DNA from 3 places in the Candidatus Sodalis pierantonii str. SOPE genome. Region 3 is predicted to be linked to each of the others. Evidence: predicted binding sites of a transcription regulator. Region 3 holds the regulator's gene; each other region holds the start of a gene.
What was found. Region 3 encodes LexA, which represses DNA repair genes until DNA is damaged. Its sites were predicted from a motif close to TNCTGTATGTACATACAGNA; they were not measured.

Region 1 (3,284 bases), 1.8 Mb from region 3:
CGGCGTTAGAAGATCCATGGTCGGCAGCGGCGTGGACGGTTTTTGCCGCGGCTGCTCCTGACGCATCAGGAACGGATGAATCAGGCTGTCCATGGCCGGCGTCTGCGGCGCGGGCTGGCCGAAGGGGTTGTCCTGCGGCGGCGCATCATCGTCGTGCCAGGGAGCATCGTCGTCCGGCCAGCTATCGTCATCGCTCGGATAAGCGGCGGATTGCCCGCGTTCATCGTGGCGGGACGGCGTAAACCGCGTGTCCGGCGCCGCGAAACCCGCCTCATGGCGGCGATCCATACCGGCCGCCGGCGCAACAGCCGCTTCACGGCCGCGATCATCATCGCCCGCCGACGCAAACCCTGACTCAGGGCCGCGGTCATTGCCGGGCGCCGTCGATAGCGGCGAGGCGCCGTCGTCAAGATCACTGTCGTGCCTCGCCGGAGCGGCGCCGGGATAGCACTGCCTCTGCTGTTGGGCAAAATCTTCCGCCAGACGTTGCTGCTCATCCCAGGCCGCTGCTTCGTCCGGGGAGGCGAACGCCGGTCTCGGCGGGATGCGCACCGGTTTCGGGCGCGGCAGTTCCGGCCCGATGCCCTGTTTTACCTGCGGATTGTAGTCGTTGCCGCTGGCGGAAAAAGCCGGCATGAAGGTCAGCGGCGCGCCGCTTTGCCCCGCAGCGGCGGCGCTGGCCGCCAGCGCACCGCTGTTTTGCTGCTCTACGGTGAAATCATAAGGGGTGTGGGGTGCATCCAGATCCCGTTGCCAGTCGCCCAGACGCGGCCCGTCGTCCTCCGCGGCCGATGGCCGCAGCAGCGGATCCGGGTTTGCTTCCTGCGCCGCGTACGGACGCAACAGCGGGTCGCCGCCGCCGCCGAGGTGGCGCGCATCGTCCTCATCATCGTGCGCGGCGCGGGAGCGGCGGCCACCGTCATCCTCTTCATCATCGCGCCGGCTGCGGTTGGAGACAAAAGTCAGACAGCCCAGCACCACCGCGCCGATTTTTTCGGCGATGGTAAGCCACGACCAGCCGGTGAACAGGGTAAGCCCCGACGCCCAGACGCACAGCAGCGCGAGAGTGGCGCCGATACCGTTGAACCACAGCAGAATCGCGTTGCTCAGCAGGCTACCGATAACGCCGCCGGAGGCGAAATAGTAGAGATCGTCGACGTTAAGCGCGGCCAGGCCGCAGGAGGTGAGCAGCAGCGCCAGGCTGCCGATAAGCCGCAGCGACAGGCCGAATAAATCCACATAGTCACGTCTGTCGCGCTGGGTGAAAGCGCTCCAGCAGAAAAACAGCATGATAGGCGGCAGCGCATAGGCCAGCACGCCGAAGGTGAAAAACAGGGTATCGGCAAACCACGACCCTACCCCGCCGCCCAGATTGTGTATCGGGCCATGCCAGGCGATCTGCGACCAGCTCGGATCGGAGGCGCTGAAGCTGACCAACGCCACCATCAAATAAAACGCAAAAATACCCACAACAACCAGCACAGCCTCCAGTAGCCGGCGGCCGCTGCTGAGTTTTTTGAGGGCGATGTCTTTATCTTCTGTATATTCCTGGCTCAAGAAAGGCTCTCCAGGTTCCTGTTAACCGATATAATAACAGCGCCGAGATGCTGTCCGGCGCTGGGACTATATGAATTCACAGGAGTGTAACCAAAACAAACCGTATTTGCACCTGGAATGCTCCTTAACGCGTCTTTATGACCAGACGATTACTCTGTTTCACTTCTTCCATGACCACATAGGTCCGGGTGTCGTTCACGCCGGGCAGGCGCAGTAGCGTCTCGCCAAGCAGTTTACGATAGGCGGACATATCCGGCACACGCGTTTTCAACAAATAGTCGAAATCGCCTGAAACCAGATGGCACTCCTGAATTTCTTCCAGCTTCTGCACCGCGGCGTTGAATTGCTCGAACACATCCGGCGCGCCGCGGTTGAGCGTAATCTCAACGAACACCAGTAACGACGCATCCAGATAGTGCGGGTTCAACAGCGCGGTATAGCCCTGGATGAAACCCTGGCGCTCCAGGCGCCGCACGCGTTCCAGACAGGGGGTGGGCGATAACCCGACCCGCTTCGATAACTCGACATTGGAAATCCGTCCGTCTTTTTGCAGCTCGTTCAGGATATTGCGGTCGATACGATCGAGATCTTTCCCCGGGCGCTTTTTATTGTCTACCATCATTAGTGTCTCTCTCAATTCCTTCCCTGTACTTGCCATACCCTTACTAACTTCATTGTATCAGGGGTTGTCTAAAGACCTATTATCGGTTTTTTTTATGGTCAACCTTTTCTGGAACCATTTAGAACCTATCTGTCAACATACTAAACGGCATCAGGTAGCGCGTGACGCGCTGTAACGGCTTAACGTGCGCGGCAGCGCAAACCCACCGTGCTGCCCAGCACGGGCGGCCAGTCTCGGCCCGTTTATTTGCCCGCCTAGATGTTTTCGCAAAAGCGCAGCCGATTGTCAAAGTAAAACGTTAAAAATCAGAACAACATACTGATTGTTAGCGACAACCTTCGCCACGGGGCGGGTTTAGCGGGGTTTTTTCCCCGATTATGCCCTGCCGGCGGCATTGATAGCCGCGATTAATTGGAAAAATCGTTAACTACTTTTTGCATCCTTTTTTAACTCTGGTAATTTTCTTACAATGCCCTGGTTATTGAGGCGATGACAACGAGGAAAACATGTCTACGGTGAAACACAGTAAATTACTCATATTGGGTTCAGGGCCGGCGGGCTATACCGCCGCGGTCTATACCGCACGCGCCAATCTGAATCCGGTTTTAATCACCGGTATGGAGCAAGGCGGGCAGCTGACCACCACCACCGAGGTGGAAAACTGGCCGGGCGACCCCGAAGGGTTGACCGGGCCGCTGCTGATGGAGCGCATGTACGCCCACGCCACAAAATTCAACACGGAAATCATTTTCGACCACATTACCCAGGTGGATCTGCACAACCGTCCGTTCCGCCTGGTCGGCGACAGCGGCGAATACACCTGCGATGCGCTTATTATCGCCACCGGCGCCTCCGCGCGTTATCTGGGCCTGCCGTCCGAGGAAGCGTATAAAGGAAAAGGGGTGTCCGCCTGCGCCACCTGCGATGGCTTCTTTTACCGCAACCAGAAAGTGGCGGTGGTCGGCGGCGGCAATACCGCCGTGGAGGAAGCCCTGTATCTGGCCAATATCGCCGAAGAGGTGCATTTAATCCACCGCCGCGATACCTTCCGTTCGGAAAAGATCCTCATCGACCGGCTGATGGATAAAGTCAATAACGGCAATAT
Region 2 (3,284 bases), 1.9 Mb from region 3:
ACGTTGTTAGGAATGCCAAACAGCGTCCGCATCATGTAACAATCGCCCTGATAGGGAGGAAGTCGTCACAAATTTCGGATTTATTCAACAAAGCGCCGGTCAACGTCAAAAGAAAAGGGGCCAGGATTGTTGTGCCACCAGCACAGCCCCATCAAGCCTCGTTAGATCCGCAGACCAACGCCAGCAATACATCAAGCAATAACACGGCTCGTATTACTCGCTCGCCGCGCAATAAGCTGATTGTCGCCGAAAGCCGATTGCCAAATTACATGAAACCCACCAAATCCACATTGGCGAAAATGGTGAAAACGCCTCAACAAAGTAAGCATTCCCGATAATGTATTCTGGGGTTGTAATGTCGTTTACTCACCCTCTGTCAAGGCAGCGCGTTAGGGGCATGGGATGCATTTCTGAATATGAGTCAGCTCAATGGTCATGCTTATATAGCGTGCTGCTTGGTGATAAGCATTCAAGGAGGCGTTTTATTTTAACCGACAGTATATAAAGCGTTGCAACGTGATGCGAAAGTTAATGATGGCGCCACTATTGTCGTTTTGCTTATCATAGTCTGAGAACATTGCCGCACAGAATAGGACGCTAAACCTTATTGTTATGATGGTTATTGAATAGGAAGCAGCCGATCCATTTTTCGGCAGCAACATTCCCGCTATCCAGCGCAAATAGGCTGATGTCGTACCGTTATTTTAGATAATACATGAAATAGTGGACGCGAAAATAAAGGATATGCTATTCATTGAATTATGCCATTACCGTTAACGTCTTCAGCATCGAGTTAAAACAAAAAACCTCCTGGTATAGGAGGTTTTTTTGCGCATCATTGACAATGTTGTCTAAGGTTAGCCTTAGAACGGAATATCGTCATCGAAGTCCATCGGCGGTTCGTTGCTGGGCGCAGGCGCTGAGTTCTGCGCGGGGCGCGCCGCCGGCGCGTTGCCGCCGCTGAACTGCGCGTTATTGCCCTGCGGCTGCTGAGGCTGCCCCCAGCCACCCTGCTGCGCGCCACCGGCGTTACCGCCCGCCACGCCGCCCTGTCGACCGCCAAGCATTTGCATGGTGCCGCCGATATTGACCACCACCTCGGTGGTGTATCGATCCTGGCCGCTCTGATCTTGCCATTTGCGGGTCTGTAGCGATCCCTCGATATACACCTGGGAGCCCTTACGCAAATATTCACCCGCCACCTCGGCCAGCTTGCCAAACAGCACCACGCGGTGCCATTCCGTTTTCTCCTTGGTCTCGCCGGTCTGCTTGTCGCGCCAGCTCTCAGAGGTGGCCAGGGTGATGTTGGCTACCGCACCACCGTTAGGCATATGGCGGACTTCCGGATCCTGGCCCAGGTTTCCGACTAGAATCACTTTATTAACGCCTCTGCTGGCCATGGGGGTCTCCTGATAAGATGAATGACTAAGTTTAATCGCTCAAGTTTACCATTGCCAACGCTTAAAGAACATGTTTAGAAACTTGGACTGCGCATCGAAAAACCGGGTGAAGCAGAATTATTTGTTACAATCAATACTGGATATTCATTCAGCTTTTTTTGTGCCATAATTGACCGTTTCGCGCCGCAGCGGTTTTGTCAACCGCACAGGCCGCCCTCGTTCATCCGGTGTTGGGATTAGTTGAATGGATAAGATTGAAGTTCGTGGTGCTCGTACCCATAACCTGAAAAACATCAGTCTGGTGATACCCCGCGATAAATTGATAGTAATTACCGGCTTATCAGGCTCGGGAAAATCATCGCTGGCGTTCGATACGCTCTATGCCGAGGGTCAGCGTCGCTATGTGGAATCGCTTTCTGCCTATGCCCGGCAGTTTCTGTCGTTGATGGAAAAACCGGATGTGGATCATATCGAAGGGCTGTCGCCCGCCATTTCGATTGAGCAAAAATCCACGTCCCATAATCCGCGCTCGACGGTGGGCACGATCACCGAAATCCACGATTATCTGCGTCTGTTGTACGCCCGCGTCGGCGAGCCGCGCTGCCCGGATCATGATGTTCCGCTGGCGGCGCAGACCGTTAGCCAGATGGTGGATAATGTGCTGTCGCAGCCGGAAGGCAAACGGCTGATGCTCCTGGCGCCCATCGTGAAAGAGCGCAAGGGGGAGCACAGCAAAACGCTGGAAAATTTGGCGGCGCAAGGCTATATCCGGGCGCGTATCGACGGGGAGGTCTGCGATTTGTCGGATCCGCCGAAACTCGAGCTGCAAAAAAAACATACCATCGAAGTCGTGGTCGATCGTTTCAAAGTGCGAGAGGATCTCGCCCAGCGCCTGGCGGAATCTTTTGAAACCGCACTCGGTCTCTCGGGTGGTACCGCGGTAGTGGCGGATATGGATGACGAAAAAGCGGAAGAATTGCTGTTTTCCGCCAACTTCGCCTGCCCGATCTGCGGCTATAGCATGCCCGAGCTGGAACCCCGGCTTTTCTCCTTCAACAACCCGGCCGGCGCCTGCCCCACCTGCGACGGGCTCGGCGTGCAGCAGTACTTCGACCCCGACCAGGTATTGCAAAATCAGGACATCTCCCTGGCGGGCGGCGCCATTCGCGGCTGGGATCGGCGCAACTTCTATTATTTCCAGATGCTGTGCTCGTTGGCCGAACACTATAAGTTCGACGTTGAGGCGCCGTTCCATGCGCTGAGTCCGACGGTTCAGCAAATAATTTTTTTCGGATCCGGCAAGGAAAACATCGAATTCAAATATATTAACGATCGCGGCGACACCTCGGTGCGGCGCCATCCGTTTGAAGGGGTACTGCCGAACATGGAGCGCCGCTATAAGGAAACCGAGTCCACCGCGGTGCGCGAAGAGCTAGCCAAATATATCAGCAACCGCCCCTGCGCCACCTGCGGTGGGACCCGTCTGCGGCGCGAAGCCCGCCACGTCTTCGTGGAGCACACCACCCTGCCGGAAATTTCCGAGATGGGCATCGGCCATGCGCTGGCATTTTTCGACGAGATGAAACTGAGTGGTCAGCGCGCCAAGATCGCTGAAAAAGTATTAAAAGAGATCTGCGATCGGCTGAAGTTTCTGGTCAACGTCGGTCTGAACTACCTTTCCCTGTCGCGTTCGGCGGAAACGCTTTCCGGCGGCGAGGCGCAGCGCATCCGTTTGGCCAGCCAGATTGGCGCCGGCCTGGTGGGCGTGATGTATGTGCTGGATGAACCCTCCATCGGTTTGCATCAGCGCGATAACGAGCGATTACTGGAAACCTTAGTGCATCTACGCGATCTCGGCAATACGGTGATCGTGGTGGAGCACGA
Region 3 (3,284 bases):
TGTGGTGGCTAAGGGCATTATGATGGCAGTCTTGATTTTTGAGGAGTCTGCCATGGACGAAAAGTCCCTCTATGCCCATATCCTTAACCTGTCCGCACCGTGGCAGGTACAATCCCTTTCTCTTAATGAAAAATCTGGATCAGTGACGGTAATTGTCGGCATTGCCGAGCACACACAACTGGCCTGCCCAACCTGCGGTAAATCCTGCTCCATACATGATCACCGGCGTCGTAAATGGCGTCACCTCGATACCTGTCAGTTCACCACGCTGGTTGAGGCTGATGTCCCCCGCGTTGACTGCCCCGAGCACGGTTGCCAGACACTGCCTGTTCCCTGGGCAGGGTCAGGCAGCCGCTACACCTTGTTGTTCGAAGCCTTTGTTCTTTCATGGCTGAAAGTCAGCACCGTGGATGCTGTCAGAAAGCAGCTCAAACTCAGTTGGAATGCCGTTGACGGCATCATGATGCGCGCAGTCAAACGAGGCTTGGCCCGGATAAAACAACTCTTATCCGCCCGTCACCTCTGCGTGGATGAAGTCGGGTTCAAAAAAGGACACCAGTACGTCACCGTTATTTCTGACAGGCAGGGACGCGCTTTGCAACTGACCGACGACCGCGGTGTAGAAAGCCTTGCCAGTTATCTGCGCAGCCTGAGAGATCACCAGCTTGATGAGATAAAAACGCTGTCTATGGACATGAACATGGCCTATATCAGTGCAGTCCGCATCCATCTCCCCAATGCCGTCGATAAAATCGCTTTCGATCACTTCCATGTGGCAAAAATGTTGTGTGCCGTCGTTGATAAAACCCGTCAGGCTGAGATGAAACAGATCCCGTCGTCAGACAGGAAAGACGCCCACCGCTCACGCTATCTATGGTTTTACAGCAAACAAAATCGCCTCGGGTGCTGGGCAGAGAGGTTAGAAGTTGCCCGGCTGGTGTTACCCCAAACGAGCCAGTGCTGGGTAATGAAAGAGCTTGCTCGCGATCTGTGGCACCGCCGCTATGACAATCATAGCCGTAAGCTGTGGCAGGAATGGATGGCGATGGCTAAAGACACCGGCATACCGCTCATGGCCAGCATTGCCCGCATAGTGGCAAAACGCCTTTACGGCATTCTGAATGCAATGAAAAACCGGGTATCAAATGGGAATGCGGAGTCCCTGAACAGCAAAATACGGCTGCTCAGGATCAAGTCACGGGGCTTCAGGAACAAAGAACGTTTCAAGCTGGGCGTAATGTTCCACTATGGGAAACTAAATATGAATTTTTGAGCAATCATTTAAGTGAGTTATAAAATTTTTTTTGCTGGTGATGTTGTATTCGCTAGTCATTCTCCTTTTCTTTTTCCTTTTGCCACATATTGCTGCATCCCGGATCGCTAGGGGTAAGACAATATTGAGTTTTATCAACTTGAGATTCACTTTTCTCCCAAGATAATTTTGGCGTTACCTCTGGTGACAGTGAATAGTCTTTCTTATCAGTGTCATACATCATATTTGGTGAGGTCGATGCTGCAACACCATGAAGCAGTAAGATAAATGGGGTATATGCATATTTTTTTAAGCATGACATGAACGTTATTCCTTTAAACGTAAATACGGTTGACATCCATACAGAAGTCCAAGTTCCAGCCAAAAGAATAAGTAAAGTAAAAATGCAGAACTGTCGATTGAGCCACCACAACAGGGGAAGACCCATAAACAAACAGGGGACGGAATGAAAGCGCTAACCACCAGACAACAAGAGGTTTTTGACCTGATCCGCGACCATATCACGCAGACCGGCATGCCGCCCACGCGCGCCGAGATTGCGTCGCGTCTGGGGTTCCGTTCTCCCAATGCGGCGGAAGAGCATTTGAAAGCGCTGGCGCGCAAAGGCGCTATCGAAATTGTCTCCGGCGCATCGCGCGGCATCCGTCTGATGATAGAAGAGGAAAGCGGATTGCCGCTGATTGGTCGCGTGGCCGCCGGAGAGCCTCTGTTGGCAACACAGCATATTAAAAGCCATTATCAGGTGGATCCCGCCTTGTTTAAGCCCCACGCGGATTTTCTGCTGCGTGTTAGCGGTATGTCAATGAAAGACATTGGTATTATGGACGGTGACCTGCTGGCGGTCCATAAAACGCAGGAAGCCCGCAATGGTCAAGTCATCGTGGCGCGCATCGACGATGACGTCATCGTCAAACGGCTGAAACGCCAGGGCAACATCGTCGAATTATTATCGGAAAACAGCGAATTTTCTCCCATCGTGGTGGATCTGCGTCAGCAGGAATTGACCATCGAGGGGCTTGCGGTTGGCGTGATACGCAACGACAACTGGCTATGATCGCAGCGCGGCGGGGTCGCACGACGCTGGCCCCACTGCGCGGTCGTCCGTTTTCCGGGCAAATGGCGTCCAGGTTGCCATGCGGTCTATGCCCTTAGGCTCCCGGTGCTGCTGTCTACTGGCGAAACCACTCGCGGCAAGGAGATAAGTGCCTCAATAAGTGCCTTGCTGCTCAACCCTCTCCCGTTCTCCATTATGCCGCAGGGCGTTATCTTGGCGCGATGCTGCTTGCCCACATCGTTTTCCGCCTGCGTGCTCCCGGGCGTGATTAACCACAATCAAGGATCTCGTCGCCGTTCGCTCGGCGCTGATGAGTACGGAAATGCCGGCCTAACGCCGCATTTTGCTCTTCTCCGCACGGAGTCACGCGGTTAACCCGAGTCACCGACACATTTACTTACAGACTAAGTGTTTTTCCAACGTCTTACTTCCTGCTGTTTTAACAGGTGTTATTTCGATATTTCCACCCACAACGCCATTTTACGATGGGATCGTCTGGTAAATCCGGCCTTTGCCAAATCCGTTGCTATAATTTAGTTAATGCTTAGCGCATCGCTTCTTTACACGTATGGCTGGATTTGCGAATTCAGACGAGGAAATGAAGGTTATTGATAAACTACCTTACAGAAGGAGTCATCACATGAATAAAGACGAAGCCAGCGGCAATTGGAAACAATTCAAGGGTAAAATCAAAGAACAATGGGGAAAACTTACCGATGATGATTTGACCGTGGTAGAAGGGAAACGAGATCAATTAGTCGCTTTGTTGAATAAATCCGAAATTTGTGACGACTTCCTCCGACCCTGTACACGATTCTGTGTAAATGCCTTTTCTCAGAAGTGACCGTCCAGGCGGTCACCGAACTCGATAATAAAGCGGCTCATTGCCATGCGCCAGTCCCTCAAAGGCATTGTCCATTTCTGTGAGGCCGCCTGTATCGCCAGCCACACCACCTT

Region 1: a site for LexA is predicted at 1,622-1,641, ahead of SOPEG_RS10865 (DNA translocase FtsK 4TM domain-containing protein). Genes of this name have one in related genera too.
Region 2: a site for LexA is predicted at 1,535-1,554, ahead of uvrA (excinuclease ABC subunit UvrA). Genes of this name have one in related genera too.

What each region holds. Positions count from the first base shown of each region.
Region 1 is NZ_CP006568.1:2,122,514-2,125,797, reverse strand. It holds gene SOPEG_RS10865 (DNA translocase FtsK 4TM domain-containing protein) at 1-1,557, opposite strand, end outside; gene lrp (leucine-responsive transcriptional regulator Lrp) at 1,682-2,176, opposite strand; gene trxB (thioredoxin-disulfide reductase) at 2,686-3,284, shown strand, end outside.
Region 2 is NZ_CP006568.1:1,367,798-1,371,081, reverse strand. It holds gene SOPEG_RS07050 (IS5-like element ISSoEn1 family transposase) at 1-39, shown strand, start outside; gene ssb1 (single-stranded DNA-binding protein SSB1) at 864-1,400, opposite strand; gene uvrA (excinuclease ABC subunit UvrA) at 1,645-3,284, shown strand, end outside.
Region 3 is NZ_CP006568.1:3,961,480-3,964,763, reverse strand. It holds gene SOPEG_RS19675 (ISL3 family transposase) at 53-1,273, shown strand; gene SOPEG_RS27985 (hypothetical protein) at 1,326-1,700, opposite strand; gene lexA (transcriptional repressor LexA) at 1,719-2,327, shown strand; partial or broken gene SOPEG_RS19665 (CsbD family protein) at 2,968-3,102, shown strand; gene SOPEG_RS19660 (IS256-like element ISSoEn2 family transposase) at 3,162-3,284, opposite strand, start outside.